2 regions of the Pectinatus frisingensis genome follow, and region 1 is predicted to be linked to the other one. Evidence: riboswitches for the same ligand, from Rfam matches in the RefSeq annotation. Region 1 holds a riboswitch; the other holds the start of a gene.

Region 1 (8,128 bases):
GCACCTGCGTCCACAGCAGATATTTATTGATGGCACCATCAAGATGGTACTCGCCGCTGCCCGACACATTAAATTTATCCATTGTGGCAGTATCTGACTTGCTTATAAAAAAAATACCAGGTATTTTGTTCTTCAGCATGGCTGCTGTCTGGTGATCCCATGGATAGTAACAATTAGATCCAACCATTCCTTCACCAAAATGATTGCCGATGATATAATGCAGTGTAACATTTACAGTTGGATATTCAGCCGTATTGATTATCTGCGGCGTAGTCAAAGATATACCCTCAGTACCACCCATGGAGCTATATCCGCTTTGGTCAAAAACAGCTGTTCCCATATTAAGCCGAAAAGCAATATTGCCTTCAAAACTGCCATTATTCAATGACAAACGTCGCGCTGTATTAATAGAGGTTGCTGCCGACCAGGGATCATAGCCGTTTTCCTGAGTATAACCGTTGGCAGCACTGTATTTATATGCCAGATCTATCATGGAACCGGAATGCATGGTTAAAGCACTCGCAAGAATTATAGACTTAGCATCCAGCGGACGCCATATTCCTCCATTTAAAATATTAATAGGTTCATTATATCTGGAAACCGGTGGTCCGCCGGTCTGTGTATCTCTGGCATAGGTAGTATAAATGCCTCCACTCGTGATATTATAAGTTCCGCTTGGGTCGGCATTTATTCCCCAATTTATGTAATTGGCATTTTCTCCATTTATTACCAGCTGATCCCATGCCTCACAGGGTGCGGTATAAGTAAGCAAAAAAAGAGCCAGGGGATATAATACTATATATTTATTATTCCTTTTCAAAATGTTTCTTCCTTATTGTTATTATTACAAAAAGTTCCATTTGATTGGAGTCTGGTTCCACTGCGCCCCACCCAGGGCCGTCACATAGAAGCTGCCGCCATAGTACTGCAGATCAAAGACATTCGGTGCCAGGCTGGCACTCGGACCGCCGCCGCTGACCGGTGTCAGCGTACCGGGATCGAGCTTGACAATGATACTGTTATAGTAAGTATAGTTTGCCGGATTAGAGGGCGAACCGGACAAACTATACTGCTGGGCTGCGGCATAAACGTAGTCAGTGCCTGATTCAGTGTTAAATACCGAGTCGACGCTGTGTGCCGTGGCACCCGAACCCGTCGGTACAAACTGATAATCATGGCTGTCCAATGTCAGGGTTTCCGCACTGCCGGTCTTGCCATGGATAAGCTTAAATATGCGCCCGTTGTCATTATCAGTACCGGTGTAATCAGCACCATAAAGTGTGCCGGCATCAGTCCCGCCCGGTGAATTGATATTGTAAATATTGAGCAGCGGAGCACCATCACTGTATTCATAAGCCGACGAATTTTCATTGACTGTTTTTGTCCAACTGCTGGGATCATACACGGAAAGCGTACAAAAAGTTTGCTTATAATTTTTGTCGTAATTCCTTTCCACTAGCAATATCCTGATGCCGGTGCCGCTGCCGCCGTTAAAGTAAAAAGCGATAGGATCGGTATTAGGAATATCATTTGGGAGTCCTCCCGTAACAGTCGGCGTTGACCCCGAAGAAGAAATCAATTTAAGACGACCGGCCGCAGGAGAAGCACCGAAATTATAAAAAGTTGACACCACTGTAGACAAACTCATAAATAAAGCCTCCTTAAACAAAATTGGTTCTTATACCCCGGCAGGACAGCCTCACTGCCCTGCGACATTTAAGACGCTGCACCTCCTTTATCCGGATTACTGTATTAATAACTGCACCGGCGGTTAGTTATTGTCGTCCGTGCAGACAACAGGCTTTTAATATGCTTATTTTATTTTGGCGATAACATCATTGGTAATGTCGGTACCGCCATAGACGACATCGGCAGCATCCAGAATAATGGTAAGCCCTTTGTCAGCGGCGACTGCTTTGACGGCAGCGCTGATTTTATTTTCTACCGGATTCATGAGTTTAGCTTCTTTTTGTGCTTCCTGCTGGGCGATAGTGTCATTGAGTGTCTTGCGCTTATCATCGGACAGACCTTTGCTCTTGGTATTGTAATCATTTTGTGCGGCAGTGCGCATATCCTGCAGCTGCTGGAATATTTCCTGTATGCCGGGATAGGCGGCAACAACCTGCTGTCGATTCATTACACCGATGTTTTGAATATCGGCGGCCATTGCCGTTGACGGCAGCAGCAAAATAAGACTGAAAAACATAGCGGTCAGTGTTGAAATTAAAGATAATTGTTTCATGGTTTACCTCACTATAAATAAAATTTGTGATATAAAAGGACAATAAAAAAACTCCCTTGCGGGAGCGCACTACACAGACAGGCCAAAAAAGCCCGGATGTGTAATCTCCTCCCCATACCTCGCAGGTCAAGCGGTGATTGTACAACAGGCAGTTCTCCTGACTCCGGGTCATCGTTTATCCGCGCCTTCCCAAAGCATTGCTCCAGTGACGTTGTCTGCGGATTTACTCTCCGTTACAGTGGCGGGACCGTGTTGGCTTTGCACCAAACTTCCCTATTAAGCCCCGAAGGGCACCTGTTCCGATTTATTAAGTTTTTATTTATGCAGCCCATCACCACGCTGCGCGCGATTGTCCGCCCTTTTAAGGGTGGATAAAGAACGAAATGCCTGCATAACTGTCAGTTTGCCCTTTATCCGCTCTTAATTTCTAAGGGCAGATAAAGCAAAAATGTCTTACATAGCTATATTGATAAAACAAAAGCGCCAGTTATCCCGACCAGCGGAATTACCGACGCTTTATTTTCTAAAAGCTGCCTGCTTTTGCCGGGTCAAGAACGAAAGCTGTTCCCAAAAACAGCTCACCTAAAAATCTGCAGTCAAATGCACCACATACATCATGCATATACCTGCAAATGTTCTCAATCCCAGACCTGTACATCGCAGGCTATATACGGATATAAAAACCAGGCAGTACCCTGACTTAGGTTCATTGCTGCATTTTTCCTTGGTAAGAGGGAAACAAAAATACAGCTCTCCTTCACAGTTGCGAGACAGCGCCGGACTTGCACCGGACTTCCCTATTGAATCCATCCAGATAATGGATACCTGATTTCATAAAAATTATCTAATTGTTAATATTATCTTAATTTAATAAATAATAGTTTTCACTTATTACGATAATGCTATTTTACAAATTTGTCAATAAAAAAATTACAAATTTAAAATAATAAAATTCCAATATACACTAATAATAAAGCTAATCATAAATAAATTTTTTTGCCGTGGTATTATAAAAACTTTATTACAGATATCTCACAGACTGATTTGATTGTCTTGCAAATGTAAATAATATTATAAGACTTCCCTTCTCAGAGAAATATATTAGTCCGTGATTATACTGACGGTAAATGCGGCTCATTGAGAATTGCCGGTAATTATCTAACCGCAAATTACCTGATACCGGTATGGGCAGCGGCATTAAAACAGATCCACAAAAACATGACCATCAAGGTCACAACAAATAAAACTGCAGCTGCTGTAAACGAGCTGCTCAATTATCAGGCAGATGCAGCAGTTTTAGGCGGTGGCGCTATTATCCATAAAAATGAATTATGTATAAAAAAAATAATGACAGATGAACTGTGGTTTGTTGCTGCGCCAAATCACAAATATGCTAATAAAATCATCAGTTTGGAAACGATTATATCTGAACCGTTTATTTTGCGGGAAAATGGCAGCTACAACCATTTTACATTAGAAGCGTTGTGCCATATCCACAACTTAAAAGCTCCTAAAATCGCACTTGAATTTGATGGTCTGCATGAAAGTCTTATGGCTGCCATTTCAGGTTATGGCATCGTCTTTTGTTCATCCTTGACAGTGCATGAATTTATCACTGCGGGCAAATTATCAAGAATATATGTAAAAGATATTGATCTGATTAATGAAATCGTTTTATGTACGCGGAAAAATGAACCTTATTCACCACTATTGCAAAATTTTTTTGCTGTTATACCTACGACGCAGATATCTGCATCATAATGGAAAAAGGCTGCTGCCCTGAGCAAAGTTCCTGCTGTATATTGTTTATTTCCTGAAATTTCCAACATACGGCAGAAACTTTTCTTAAAGCACAGCCTCTTAGTTATTTGCTTATTTTATGATAAATATTTCACTCATTCAAGTACAAATTATCGACAGTCTGATTTTTGGCAGTTATTTTTACATAAATCTGCCAGAGTTATCGAATTAAGAACTTCACTTATACTTTGGCAGACTCTTTCCCACACACTGCGGGTAACGCATTTTTCAGCCTTTTTGCAAATCTGGCTGCTGGAATCAGCTTCATTGAGCAGACAGTCAACTAATGCGATAGGTCCTTCCATTATTGTAATAATATCTCCAATAGTGATTTCAGCAGGATCCTTTGTCAAGACATACCCTCCCTGGGCACCGCGGGTGCTTTTTACCAGTCCGGCATTTCGTAACGCACAGATAAGCTGTTCCAAATAATTATCTGATATATCCTGCTTAGCGGCAATCGTGCGCAGTGACAAGGGTCCTTTGCCGTAGTTCAGGGCAAGCTCATACATAGCGGTAACGCCGTAGCGACCTCTCGTTGATAATTTCATAATATTTTCCCCCAATTATTTTCGTAAGCTGTTCCCAAGCAGCTCTGGCAGAATAAACCATCAAACTGTTTATTCTTATAATTTTTATTAATATTATATATTTACTACTACTTAACATTATACCAGTTAAGGTGTCATTTTGGCAAAAAATTTTGATGTGTTGCCAGATATTGTTTAATTATTTTCTCGTGACCATTCGATGTAGGATCATAATATTTTTTCCCCATAATTTTTGTGGGCAGATATTGCTGCTTGATGAAGTGATCATTGAAATCATGCGGATATTTGTAATCTATGCCGTGTCCCAATTTTTCAGCACCTTTATAATGGGCATCTTTGAGATGCAGCGGTATGGCGCCGCAATCCCTTGTGCGGACATCCTGTAAGGCACTGTCAATGGACAGATAGGCGGCGTTACTCTTCGGTGCTGAAGCAATATAGGTCACAGCCTGTGCCAATGGGATACGAGCTTCCGGTAAACCGATAAATTGAACCGCCTGCACAGCAGCCATTGCCACTACCAATGCCATGGGATCAGCATTTCCTACATCTTCAGCAGCGCAAATAGCAATCCGCCGAGCGATAAAATTAACATCTTCGCCTGCAACGATCATGCGGGCCAGATAATGTATTGCAGCATCGGGATCACTGCCGCGCATGCTTTTTATGAAAGCCGAAACGGTGTCATAATGATTATCCCCTTTTTTATCATAGGTCTGCAACTTTTCTCCCATGATATCTGAAAGAATTTCAGCAGTGATATTGCTATGAGCGGTATGAGCCAGCATTGCAGCCTGTTCCAGAAGATTAAGTGCCACACGGGCATCCCCGGCAGCAGCCTGGGCGATGGTAGTCAGCTCAGGCTCAGCACAGCCTATACCATATTCACCAAGACCACGTTTTTTATCACATAGTGCCTTTTGCAGTACGATAATCATTTGTTTATCGGAAAGGCTATGCAGACGCACTACCCGTACACGCGACAGCAATGCATGATTTACTTCAAAGTAAGGATTCTCAGTAGTGGCTCCGATTAAAATTATTCGTCCATCTTCCACATATGGCAATAAAACATCCTGCTGGCTTTTATTAAAGCGGTGTATTTCATCAATAAAAACAATAGTCCGTTTTTGATAAAATTTTCTTTGTTCATGGGCTTCATCAACAACTTTTCTGATATCGGCGATACCGGCTGCAACCGCATTGAGCTGTTTAAAATTACTTTTTGTCATCACGGCAATCATTCGGGCTAATGTTGTTTTACCGGTACCAGGTGGTCCAAATAAAATGAGTGACGGTATACGGTCATTTTCGATCATTACCCGCAGGAAACGCCCTTTGCCAACTGAATCCTCCTGTCCAACAAATTCATCAAATGCCTGTGGCCGCATTCGTACTGCCAAAGGTTTTTGACTGTCAATTCCAGCATTTTTTTCTGCATTCAAGGCCGCACTGGTAAATAAATCCATACTTTCCATAATTATGCTCCCGTGGAGCCCATCCCGCCCTGACGGACAGATCCCTTGCTCCTATTATCTCCGTCAGCCATAAGATACTTATAAAAAATCCCCTGAGCCAGACGTGTTCCTTTTTTCACTGTAAATACTGTTTTCCCATGATTAAATACAGCCAGCATTATATGTCCCTCGTTTTCATCATTATTATAATAATCAGCATCAATAATTCCCTGACTATTTATAAATGATAAACCATGTTTTATTGCCATGCCGGAACGCATATGAATTCCCAGGTATTCATCATCCAGCATGTAGGCTTTGAGACCGGTGGGTACTATAGTTACCACACCGACATCAAATGTAACGTCATCAGCGCAGGCTATATCATACCCCGCACTTTTATCAGTTTTTCGTTCCGGCAGAACTATGCCGCTGTTTTCATATGAACTGATTATTTCAAAACCGCGATTTTTCATTTTTCCCCCTAAATTTGACAATACCAAATCATACAATTAATATATAACTAATTTGCTATACATTATAGTTTATATTTCGGTTAATAGCAAATGCCTTGGCAAGCAAAATCAATCAAATATAATCGTTTTTACTTATTTGCACCAATCAGATCCATATTTTTTAATTATCGGTTTGCCGCAAAAGAGAAAAATAATATCCAGTATCATTATTATTTAATGAAATAATTTGTAATTGTTGTTCCTTATCGCTGTGTTTTATTATAAAATAAAAACAACCGATAATTTTTAGTTCAGATTTTTACAGAATACGTATAATTTTGTAAATTTAATATAAGATTTTGTTTATGAAATCTTTATTTCGGTTCAGGGAATATCACCCTCTCTGTTTTTATTTTTGCCCGCCCTGTTTCTATATAATGACGTATTCCCTGAGCATTCCTTGATTTTTGAAAGGTAGCATTTTTATGGAAAAAAATTTGATCGATTTGCATGATGAAGGAACAAATGCCTTGATATTATTGGATCTTATGCCAGACCTACTTCTACAGATAGATACAGGGGGTACTTGTATAGCTTGTAATCATCCCAGAGCCTTTGGTTCAACGGCTATGTTTGATAAATATATAGGGAAAAACATCAAAGAAATACTTCCCGGCTATATTGCAGCAGGTACCTTACAGATGATCGGTGCCGTTATTGCCAAAGATTCCATAGAAATATTTAATTGTCATTTTGTCATAAAAAATGAACTTAAACATTTTGAGGCACGTTTTGTAAAATGCAGTGATGATAAGGTACTGGTTATCGTCCGGGATATTACAGGAAAAACAAAGGAGAATAAAAAACCTGATTTTTCTAAAATCCGCGATTCTTTAACAAACGCTTTCAGCAGGAATTATTTTGACGAGGTAATGACGATTATCCATACAGAAAAATTTGATTCCGGCGGGCTCATGATCTGCGACGTTGACAGTCTAAAGCTTATAAATGATTCATTGGGCCATCGCACCGGAGACAAAATAATCAGCACAGCCGCTAATATATTAAGACAGTGCTTAACAGAAAATGAATTGTTTTTTCGAATTGGCGGTGATGAATTTGTCATTATTTCGCAGGAAAGAAAAATGGATATCCTATATGAAAAGATTAAAAAAAATATTGAACAACACAATGAAATTGAGGAAGATATTTATTTAAGCATATCATTGGGCTGGCAGAATTTTTCCAACGGTAAAAGTGTAAAAAATGTCTTTGACGATGCCGACAGCAATATGTATCACGAAAAATTTGGCAATGATAACAAAGTACGGGAGAAAATCATCGGCAAACTGGTTGCGGGATTAAGAGATGACTATCCAATAAGATATCAAAATACTGAGTTGCTCAATTATCTGACAAAAATGTTTTCCGTTAAATTGAACTTATCGCCTCATATGACAACTCGTTTATATAAACTGTCGGTTATTCACGACATTGGCATCAAAAACCTTTTATCGAAAGCATCGCTGCCCTTTGACCCTGAATCCATCGAATTTTACCGGCACTGCGAAATAGGATTTCGCATATTGAATATGTCAAAAAAATATTCCACATTGGCCAATG
Region 2 (8,128 bases), 740 kb from region 1:
AAGCTTTACGGGCTTTCTTCAAACCATATTTACGACGTTCCTTTTCACGCGGATCACGTGTTAAGAAACCGGCTTTCTTCAATGATTTGCGCAGTTCACCGTCAACCAATAAAAGTGCACGGGAAATACCGTGACGTATTGCACCGGCCTGACCTGATGCACCACCGCCTTCAACCTTAGCGATTACATCGTATTTTCCTTCTGTTTCAGTCAGCACAAGCGGTTGTTTAACAATGAGTTCTAATGTCTTAAGACCAAAATATTCACTCATATCATGGCCATTTATTTTAATGTTGCCTTCACCTGGAACCAAGCGAACTCTGGCAACCGAAGTTTTTCTGCGGCCTGTACCGTAGTAAGTAACTAATGCCATTTAAATATGTTCTCCCTTCCAGTTATTAACGAATATCAAATTTTAGTGTTTCAGGCTGCTGTGCAGTATGAGGATGCTGCGGACCTGTGTATACACTAAGTTTTTTATACATTTGAGCACCAAGACGGTTTTTAGGAAGCATACCGCGAATAGCGGATTCCAAAACCTTTACCGGCTGCTTTTCCAGCATTTGTCCAGCCGGAGTGAAAGTCGTACCGCCCGGATAACCGGAATGACGGAAATAAGTCTTTTTAATTAATTTTTTACCACTGAAAACTACCTTTTCAGCATTTATAATAATAACAAAATCACCCGTATCAACATGCGGTGTGAAGGTAGGTTTATGTTTACCGCGGAGCACTTTAGCAACTTCAGCAGCCAAACGGCCTACTGTCTGTCCTTCAGCATCCACGATGTACCATTTGCGTTCAACATTTTGGCCGTTAGCCATGAATGTGGTTTTCATCGATATCTCCTTCCCTATAATGCGATTAACTAAAATAATTTAAATAATTATATAAAGCCTCATCACGATTACCGGGGCTGGAAATCACAAGAGAAAACTTCATACTCAACTATTATAATAAAAGTAAAAACCAGAGTCAAGATTTTTTTATAATTATCACTGACGCTTACCTTACAATATCAATCTATCCATTCATGACCAAATTTGCTGAGCAGTTCATCCGCCTGTGCCGGACCGTTGCTGCCCGGTTCATATCTGAATACTGGCAAATTTTCCCATTTATATAATTCATGCAGCTTATCAATAAAATTCCAGCTTAATTCAATTTGATCCCATTGGGAGAACCATGACTTATTGTCATTTATACAAGCTTTTATAAGTCTTTCATATGCTTCCGGCGTATTTAATCGATTCACGTAATCACTTTGGCAAAAATCCATTTTAGCTTGAATTATTTCATCGGTATCGCCAGGTTTTTTTATATTAAACTGTAAATATACGCCTTCACTGGGCTGCACTTTTATGATCAATATATTCTGCGCTGCTTTTTCCAAAAACGACGGGCGAAAAATTATGGCTATTTTGATTTCCCGGCTGGATAATTTTTTACCGGTCCTGATGTAAAATGGCGTTCCCCACCAGCGTTCATTATCAATAAACAACCTAAGTGCAGCGTATGTCTCCGTTGTCGAATTAGGCTTCACCAATTTTTCCTGATGATACCCTTTGTACTGACCGAGTACAAGAGTTTCGCGAATATCTTTTACCGGGCGCAGCGCCCGCAGAACTCTGATCTGAGCATCATGCATTGCTTCACTGGAAAATTGTTCCGGCCATTCCATAGCAACTATTGATAATATCTGAAACAAATGATTTTGTACCATATCGCGCAAAGCGCCACTAGCATCATAATAACCGCCGCGTGTTTCAATACCCATATCTTCCGATGCAGAAATTTGAACCGTTTCAATATAACGTGAATTCCACAGATTAGAAAAAATCGGATTGCTGAAACGCAGTGTCTGAATGTTTCTAATCATTTCCTTACCAAGATAATGGTCAATGCGAAAAATATTATTGTCAGTGAAAAAACCTGCCAGTTTTATATTAAGTTCCTTTGCCGAATCCAAGTCTTCTCCAAACGGTTTTTCCAATATCACTTTTCCATGACAGGCATGCTCTACATTGGTAAGTCCATCGGCTATTACACTAAAAAACCGCGGTGCAACGGCAAAATAAAAAATATGTTCAGCCAAATGATTTTTTTTATAATAATTGTTTAAAGTCTTATATGATGAAATATCTGTAAAATCCATTTTATAGTAAGTTATTCTAGCAGAAAATTTTTTAAACGCAGCTTCATCATACGGCAACCGGGAAAATTTTTCTACCCAGCTGCGTGCAATATCAAGATATTTTTCTGTCGTATAATCACGCCGGCCAATAATTATTATTTTCCTTTCAATTGCATGATCACCGGCAACACTCATATTATAAAATGCCGGTAAAAGTTTGCGAAAGGTCAAGTCACCTGTCCCACCAAAAATCGTAAAGGCTGAATTATTCATAATCTTCTCCTATTCCAAGGCGATCCCCACTCCCTCATGAACTTCTGTCCTATCGGCAATGGCGCCTATCATCCCCGTTGTTTTATTTATTTTCATACTTATCAGCTCATTTGAAAGACGATTTACTACAAGCAAATATTCTCCATTACCGCTCAGTAAAAAATCGCGGGGATGGTCGCCACCGCAAGAAATCTGCTGAATCATTTTAGGAGTGGCTCCTTCTATGGAAAATACACTTAAAAGATTACTGCCGCGTGTGGAAATATAAATAAATCTTCCGTCACCGGACAACCGTAAGGCTGCCGAAGCACTGCCCGTTGCTGATTGTTCCGGTAAAAATGACATTTTACTGATAAGCTCCCACGAATTATTTTGCACTAAATGATAATAGAATAACTCATTACTGAGCTCACTAACTAAATATAAGCGTTCATCTGTAGTAAATACGCCATGTCGCGGACCTGTGCCCGGTGAAAAGACTATCTTATCTGTCAAAAGAAAATTTTTCCCCATATCATAAATATTTATGCAGTCGAGTTTAAGACACGGAACAAAAATATTGCTCCGCCAGCACATTACCTGATGACATCCGGTTTCAGACCCATTCACCAATTTTTTTACTAACTGCAATTTTTGATTGGCAATTTTATAAATCATGACTACGCCATCATGATAGTTAGCAGTATATACAAATTTATCACGACAGCCAATAAAACAGGCTGAAGCTCTCTCCATAAAAGCTTCTGATAGTACTGTTCCGTTTTTGTCTAATAACGCAATACCGGATTTCCCAGGAATCTCACGCGTTACAACCACAAATTCGTCCGTCAGGGCCACACACTTACCACCATTTGTTGTATAAAAAGATGTTGGCTTAGTGAGCTTCCCTGTAACATCGTCAAATTTAAAACGATAGACACCCTGACTACATTTTGAATCATACGTACCTACGTACCCAATATGTTTCATAATAAACTCATTCCCCTAAATAAATTTATAATTTGTCCCAAGATGATATCACATCATTATCTTATCAGCTTCACAAATAACACATAAAATTATACTTATCCCCATGTTTAAAGTATATTATATTTATCTCCCTTTTACAAATACAATATACTTCTATGCAGCAATATTTTCGTTGGCAAAAGACTCTATATTATGTACAATGTGTAAGATAAATTATGCCTTTGGAAATTTATCAGTCAATACCTTTCGATTGCATATTATTTTTAATAATTCAAACCATTATATCAAATTATTAAACTTATTTTATAATGACGTCAGCCCAAAATACTAACTTATTATAATCACTGCAGTTTAAAAACATCAGTAAAGTATATCTCCATCAAAAACATTTGTACCTATTTTAAATTTATCTGTATATTGCCACATATATCCCCGTACAGAATCGGTATTTCCCCATTCAGCATTCCACACGGTACATTGCAACACCTGCCAGTCAATATAGTTGCATAACCAAAAATGAGACGAATATATTCCGCTGTCCAAACCAATATCATTTATAAAGACCTGGCACATATTTGTAATTTTGTTTTTATTGAATGAAAAATTATGCTGTGCCTTCCAGCCGTCAGCATCTTCCATATCATAAAATACCGGCAATTCCAGCAATACTCCTGCATCATTTATTGCCCTTTTACAATTTTGTGCTTCCTGCGCCGACTGCTCTTTGTCCATGGCATAAGAATAATGGTATGCCCCCACCTGCAGCCCCGCAGCATGTGCCAATGCCACATTTTGTGCAAATAATGCATCTGATTCAAATTGCCCCATACTGCAGCGTATAATAGCGAATTCAATACCGGACAGCACTGCTGCCCGCCAATCGACCGTTCCATTATTCTCACTTACATCAATACCTTTTTTCATTAACAATTTCTTCCTTTATTCGATAAAACCGCCACTTCACCATCTATTTCTTCATTTTCTAATTCAATTGTCTCAATAACATGTTGCAAGCATCCGCTCATTAAACCGGGCTATACTTACGAAAAAAACCTTCATCCGCAAAATAGATGAAGGTCATAAAAACATATCTCATCACAGCAGCACAAAAATACTGCCGTTTCGAAATCCCCTCCCCATCGCTCGCAGGTCCATGAATGATTTCATTCATAATCGGTGATTGTCAAACAGGCAGTTCTTCTGGCTCGGAATCATCACTTATTGCACCTTCTCAGGACATATTCCCAATGGTATATTGCAATTTGCTCTTCCTCACAGCGGCGGGACCGCTCCGGCTTTATACCGGATTTTCTATTGAGTCCTTACGGACACCTGTCTCATCATATCAAATTGATCACAGTTGCATTTTTAACTGAATTTCTAAGGTATCGGTATCAGAGTACGGCTGATAAAAGCCAAATTTTCTCAATTGGACAACCAGTTACCAGCTATTAATCATCATGTGCTTAGTATATCATTACACCAAGTCGAGTGCAATACAATTCATTTATTTTTTCATAACTGTTTTATATGCTACTAATTTTCTTATTAATTAAATCAAAAATATTGCCGCACGAAGTCGATCACGTGCGGCAATCCCATCAATAAATAAAATTTTAATACTACAGAGTCCTGCCATATTCATCGACAGCTAATATTGCCGCTTTATATTTAGCCTGATCACTTTTGTAAGGAACACAATTCCACTCATTAATAAAAGGTGCCCTTTTCACAATACTATCAACTTCTGCTTCACTTGAAATTCCGATTTCCCGCAAAGTCACCGGTAATTCCAATTTTTTATTAAAAGCTGCGATCTTGTTGCGCCGCTCGATTTGCCCATCATATGTAAGCAACACTAAAACGCCATAGGAAACCACTGCGCCATGCCGGTACTGGTGAGCCTGCGGCAGAATTGTATAAGCATTGTAAAAGCAATGAGCCAGTGATGAGTTGTAATAATACTCAATCTTATTGTCAAAAGCCGAACTTGTCAAATTTGATGCTATCCCCGTACTGATAATAATATCCAGCACAACTTGTGTAAGTTCAAAGGAAGGCCGTTTTTCTTTTATTGCCTTTAAAGCATCTTCCCCAAAATCAAGCAGAGGTTCCGTACAAGCTGCCGCTGCTTTAAGCCCTATCAATGGAGTATGGAATAATTTTTTACCACGCGCAGCCAGCTCCACTTCACATTCCTTGGACAAAGCATCTCCGATACCAGCCCATAAAAGTTCTTCAGGTGAATCCGCTATAACCGCTGTATTTATGAATGTATGCAGTGGACATTTTTTTGTGAAATAGTAGCGTGATAACGCCCCGGCATCATCATATAAAACTGCTATAGCCGAAGTTGGTGCGCAGTTAGATGCTACCGTAGGAAATGAAAAATAAGCTTTGTCAAGTATATCTGCCGCCGTTTTAGCTGTATCTATTGCCCTGCCGCCGCCTATGCCAAATATTATGTCAGAACTTTTTACAGCTTCATTATCCAACATTTTTTTTACATTACTTTCACTTGAATCACCACCGTACCACACTGTCGCTAAATGATCCAAACCTGCCTTGCTCATAGCTTTAAGTATCGCCGGTTCAGCTTTTTCCAAAGCTGTTTTGCCACCTATCATAACAACTTTTTTACCAAAATATTTAGTCACGGGACCAATTTCATCATAACAATTTGTTCCTACACTGTACTGTGGCAAGTATATCGAATAATTTTCTCTCATATGCGGATAAACCACTGGAAGCGTTTATCTTTCATCTCCTTATTTCATTGCAAATAATTGTGCTAGTCAATAATTATAACATCTAAATGTAATATTGTAAACAGTAGAATAAGGGTTGCCGCATATCTGCCTGATTTTTATTAATCGATTTTTATCATACGGTATCCAATACCAATATGCGTCTGTATATACTGAGGAGCAGCTGCATCTTTTTCGATTTTCTTCCGCAATGTTGCCATGAATACCCGCAATGACGCAACATTGTTATCCCATGCATTTCCCCAAATCGAATTAGTTATATATGTATATGTCAATACTTTACCGACATTACCTGCCAGCAGACACAATAGTTTATATTCCATGGGTGTAAGATGCATTTCTATATTACTTACATAAACACAGCCTGCTGCATAATCTATTTTTAAATTACCATTTATAAATACTGGATTCTGGGCTTTCTCCGAGGCCATATAACTGGCCCGCCTGAGCGCAGCCCGTATTCTAGCCAGCAGTTCTTCTACTGAAAAAGGTTTAGTAATATAGTCATCTGCCCCATTATCCAATGCCTCAATTTTGTCTTTATCGTCACTACGGGCACTTACGACTATTATCGGCATTTTTGACCACGATCTTATTTTTTTTATTATTTCTATTCCATCTATATCTGGTAAACCCAGATCAAGCAGGACTATATCCGGTTTTTGTGATATCGCCTCAACTATCGATTGTCTGCCCGTCGAAGCTGTGTGAAACCGATAATTTTCCATTTTTAATGTGGTACCTATCAAATTACTTACAGCTGTATCATCTTCCACCACCAATAGTAATGGGCTATTCATTTATCGTTACCTCCTCCAATGGTAAAGTAAAAGTAAACACTGTCCCATGCGGATAATTATCTTTTACTTCAATACTGCCACCATGCACTTCAATTATATTCTTGCACAAAGCCAGTCCTATTCCCATCCCACGTCTGCTATCACCAAATTTATTATCGCCGCTATAAAACATATCAAACACTTTTTCCTGTACAGCTTTTGGCATACCTTCCCCATTATCTGCTATTGCTACGGCAATATGCCGCTGCTGTTCAAACACACTTATCTCTATGGTGGAATCACTTGGTGTATATTTTAATGCATTGTCAATAATATTAATCACAACCTGCATGATCAATCGAGCATCCATTTTAGAAAAATACAGCTTTTCCGGTTCAATATATTTTATAGTATGCTTTAATTTTTTTGCACTAATATGTGAAACAGCTTCAGTTATTACGTCATTGACTAATTCTATCTGACGATTCAGTTTCATATTGCCATTTTCGATACGTGTGATTGACAAAATATTTTCCACCAAATTTATCAGCCACTTCGCATCATCATAAATTGTGCTGTATATTTTTTGCCTTTTAGCTTCATCCAATTGTCTGCCATTATTAACTAAAAAATCAGCATTTCCGGAAATAGATGTCAGCGGTGTACGCAAATCGTGTGATATCGAACGAAGAAAACTATTGCGCAATTTTTCATTTTGCACTTGTACGGCAGCTTCACGGCGTTTCTTATTATACAATTCCTTTTCCATCGCCAGCGAACACTCACCCAGTATGGACAGTATTATGCTGCTTTCAAAGGATTCCAGCCGGCTATTTTCCAAAGCTATACCAATAACCCCATGCACACGATTTTCCGTGCGTATCGCCATGTACAGGCACTTGGCACTTCCCAATGTATCTGTCGTAGCTCCTGCATGCTTGTTATTTCTGAACACCCATTGGGCAACAGCAGCTTCATTGGGCGATTTATAAGCCTCACTTTCTGCCGCCGTTGCTGCAGTGATTATTGGCGGCAGCAGCTTATCTTCACTGCAACCATAGTAAATTACCGGACGTCCGCTGAGTTTTAATAACTGCTTAATAGTAATTGAAGCTATTTCATCGATATTGCGAGCCTTTTGCAGCAACTGATTAGTATCAAGCAGTATTTTTGTGCGATAAGCAGTCTGTACCGACTGTTCTGCC

Evidence for each region. A riboswitch is a leader RNA that binds a small molecule or an ion and turns the genes downstream of it on or off. The one in region 1 is predicted to bind cobalamin.
Region 2: it holds a riboswitch for cobalamin, as region 1 does, so the genes downstream of both, F8M42_RS10075 (GH25 family lysozyme) here and F8M42_RS06570 (OmpH family outer membrane protein) in region 1, are expected to answer to the same signal.

The regions. Positions count from the first base shown of each region.
Region 1 covers NZ_CP045424.1:1,406,079-1,414,206, reverse strand. Annotated here, with positions in the region: gene F8M42_RS06580 (TonB-dependent receptor domain-containing protein) at 1-820, opposite strand, end outside; gene F8M42_RS06575 (hypothetical protein) at 845-1,648, opposite strand; gene F8M42_RS06570 (OmpH family outer membrane protein) at 1,814-2,242, opposite strand; cobalamin riboswitch at 2,373-2,555, opposite strand; cobalamin riboswitch at 2,912-3,086, opposite strand; gene F8M42_RS06565 (LysR family transcriptional regulator substrate-binding protein) at 3,380-4,003, shown strand; gene F8M42_RS06560 (RrF2 family transcriptional regulator) at 4,153-4,593, opposite strand; gene F8M42_RS06555 (replication-associated recombination protein A) at 4,728-6,062, opposite strand; gene F8M42_RS06550 (dCTP deaminase/dUTPase family protein) at 6,074-6,526, opposite strand; gene F8M42_RS06545 (diguanylate cyclase) at 6,991-8,128, shown strand, end outside.
Region 2 covers NZ_CP045424.1:2,150,692-2,158,819, forward strand. Annotated here, with positions in the region: gene rpsI (30S ribosomal protein S9) at 1-373, opposite strand, end outside; gene rplM (50S ribosomal protein L13) at 399-839, opposite strand; gene zwf (glucose-6-phosphate dehydrogenase) at 1,019-2,407, opposite strand; gene F8M42_RS10070 (lactonase family protein) at 2,417-3,376, opposite strand; gene F8M42_RS10075 (GH25 family lysozyme) at 3,737-4,300, opposite strand; cobalamin riboswitch at 4,550-4,727, opposite strand; gene F8M42_RS10080 (iron-containing alcohol dehydrogenase family protein) at 4,999-6,105, opposite strand; gene F8M42_RS10085 (response regulator) at 6,246-6,944, opposite strand; gene F8M42_RS10090 (sensor histidine kinase) at 6,937-8,128, opposite strand, start outside.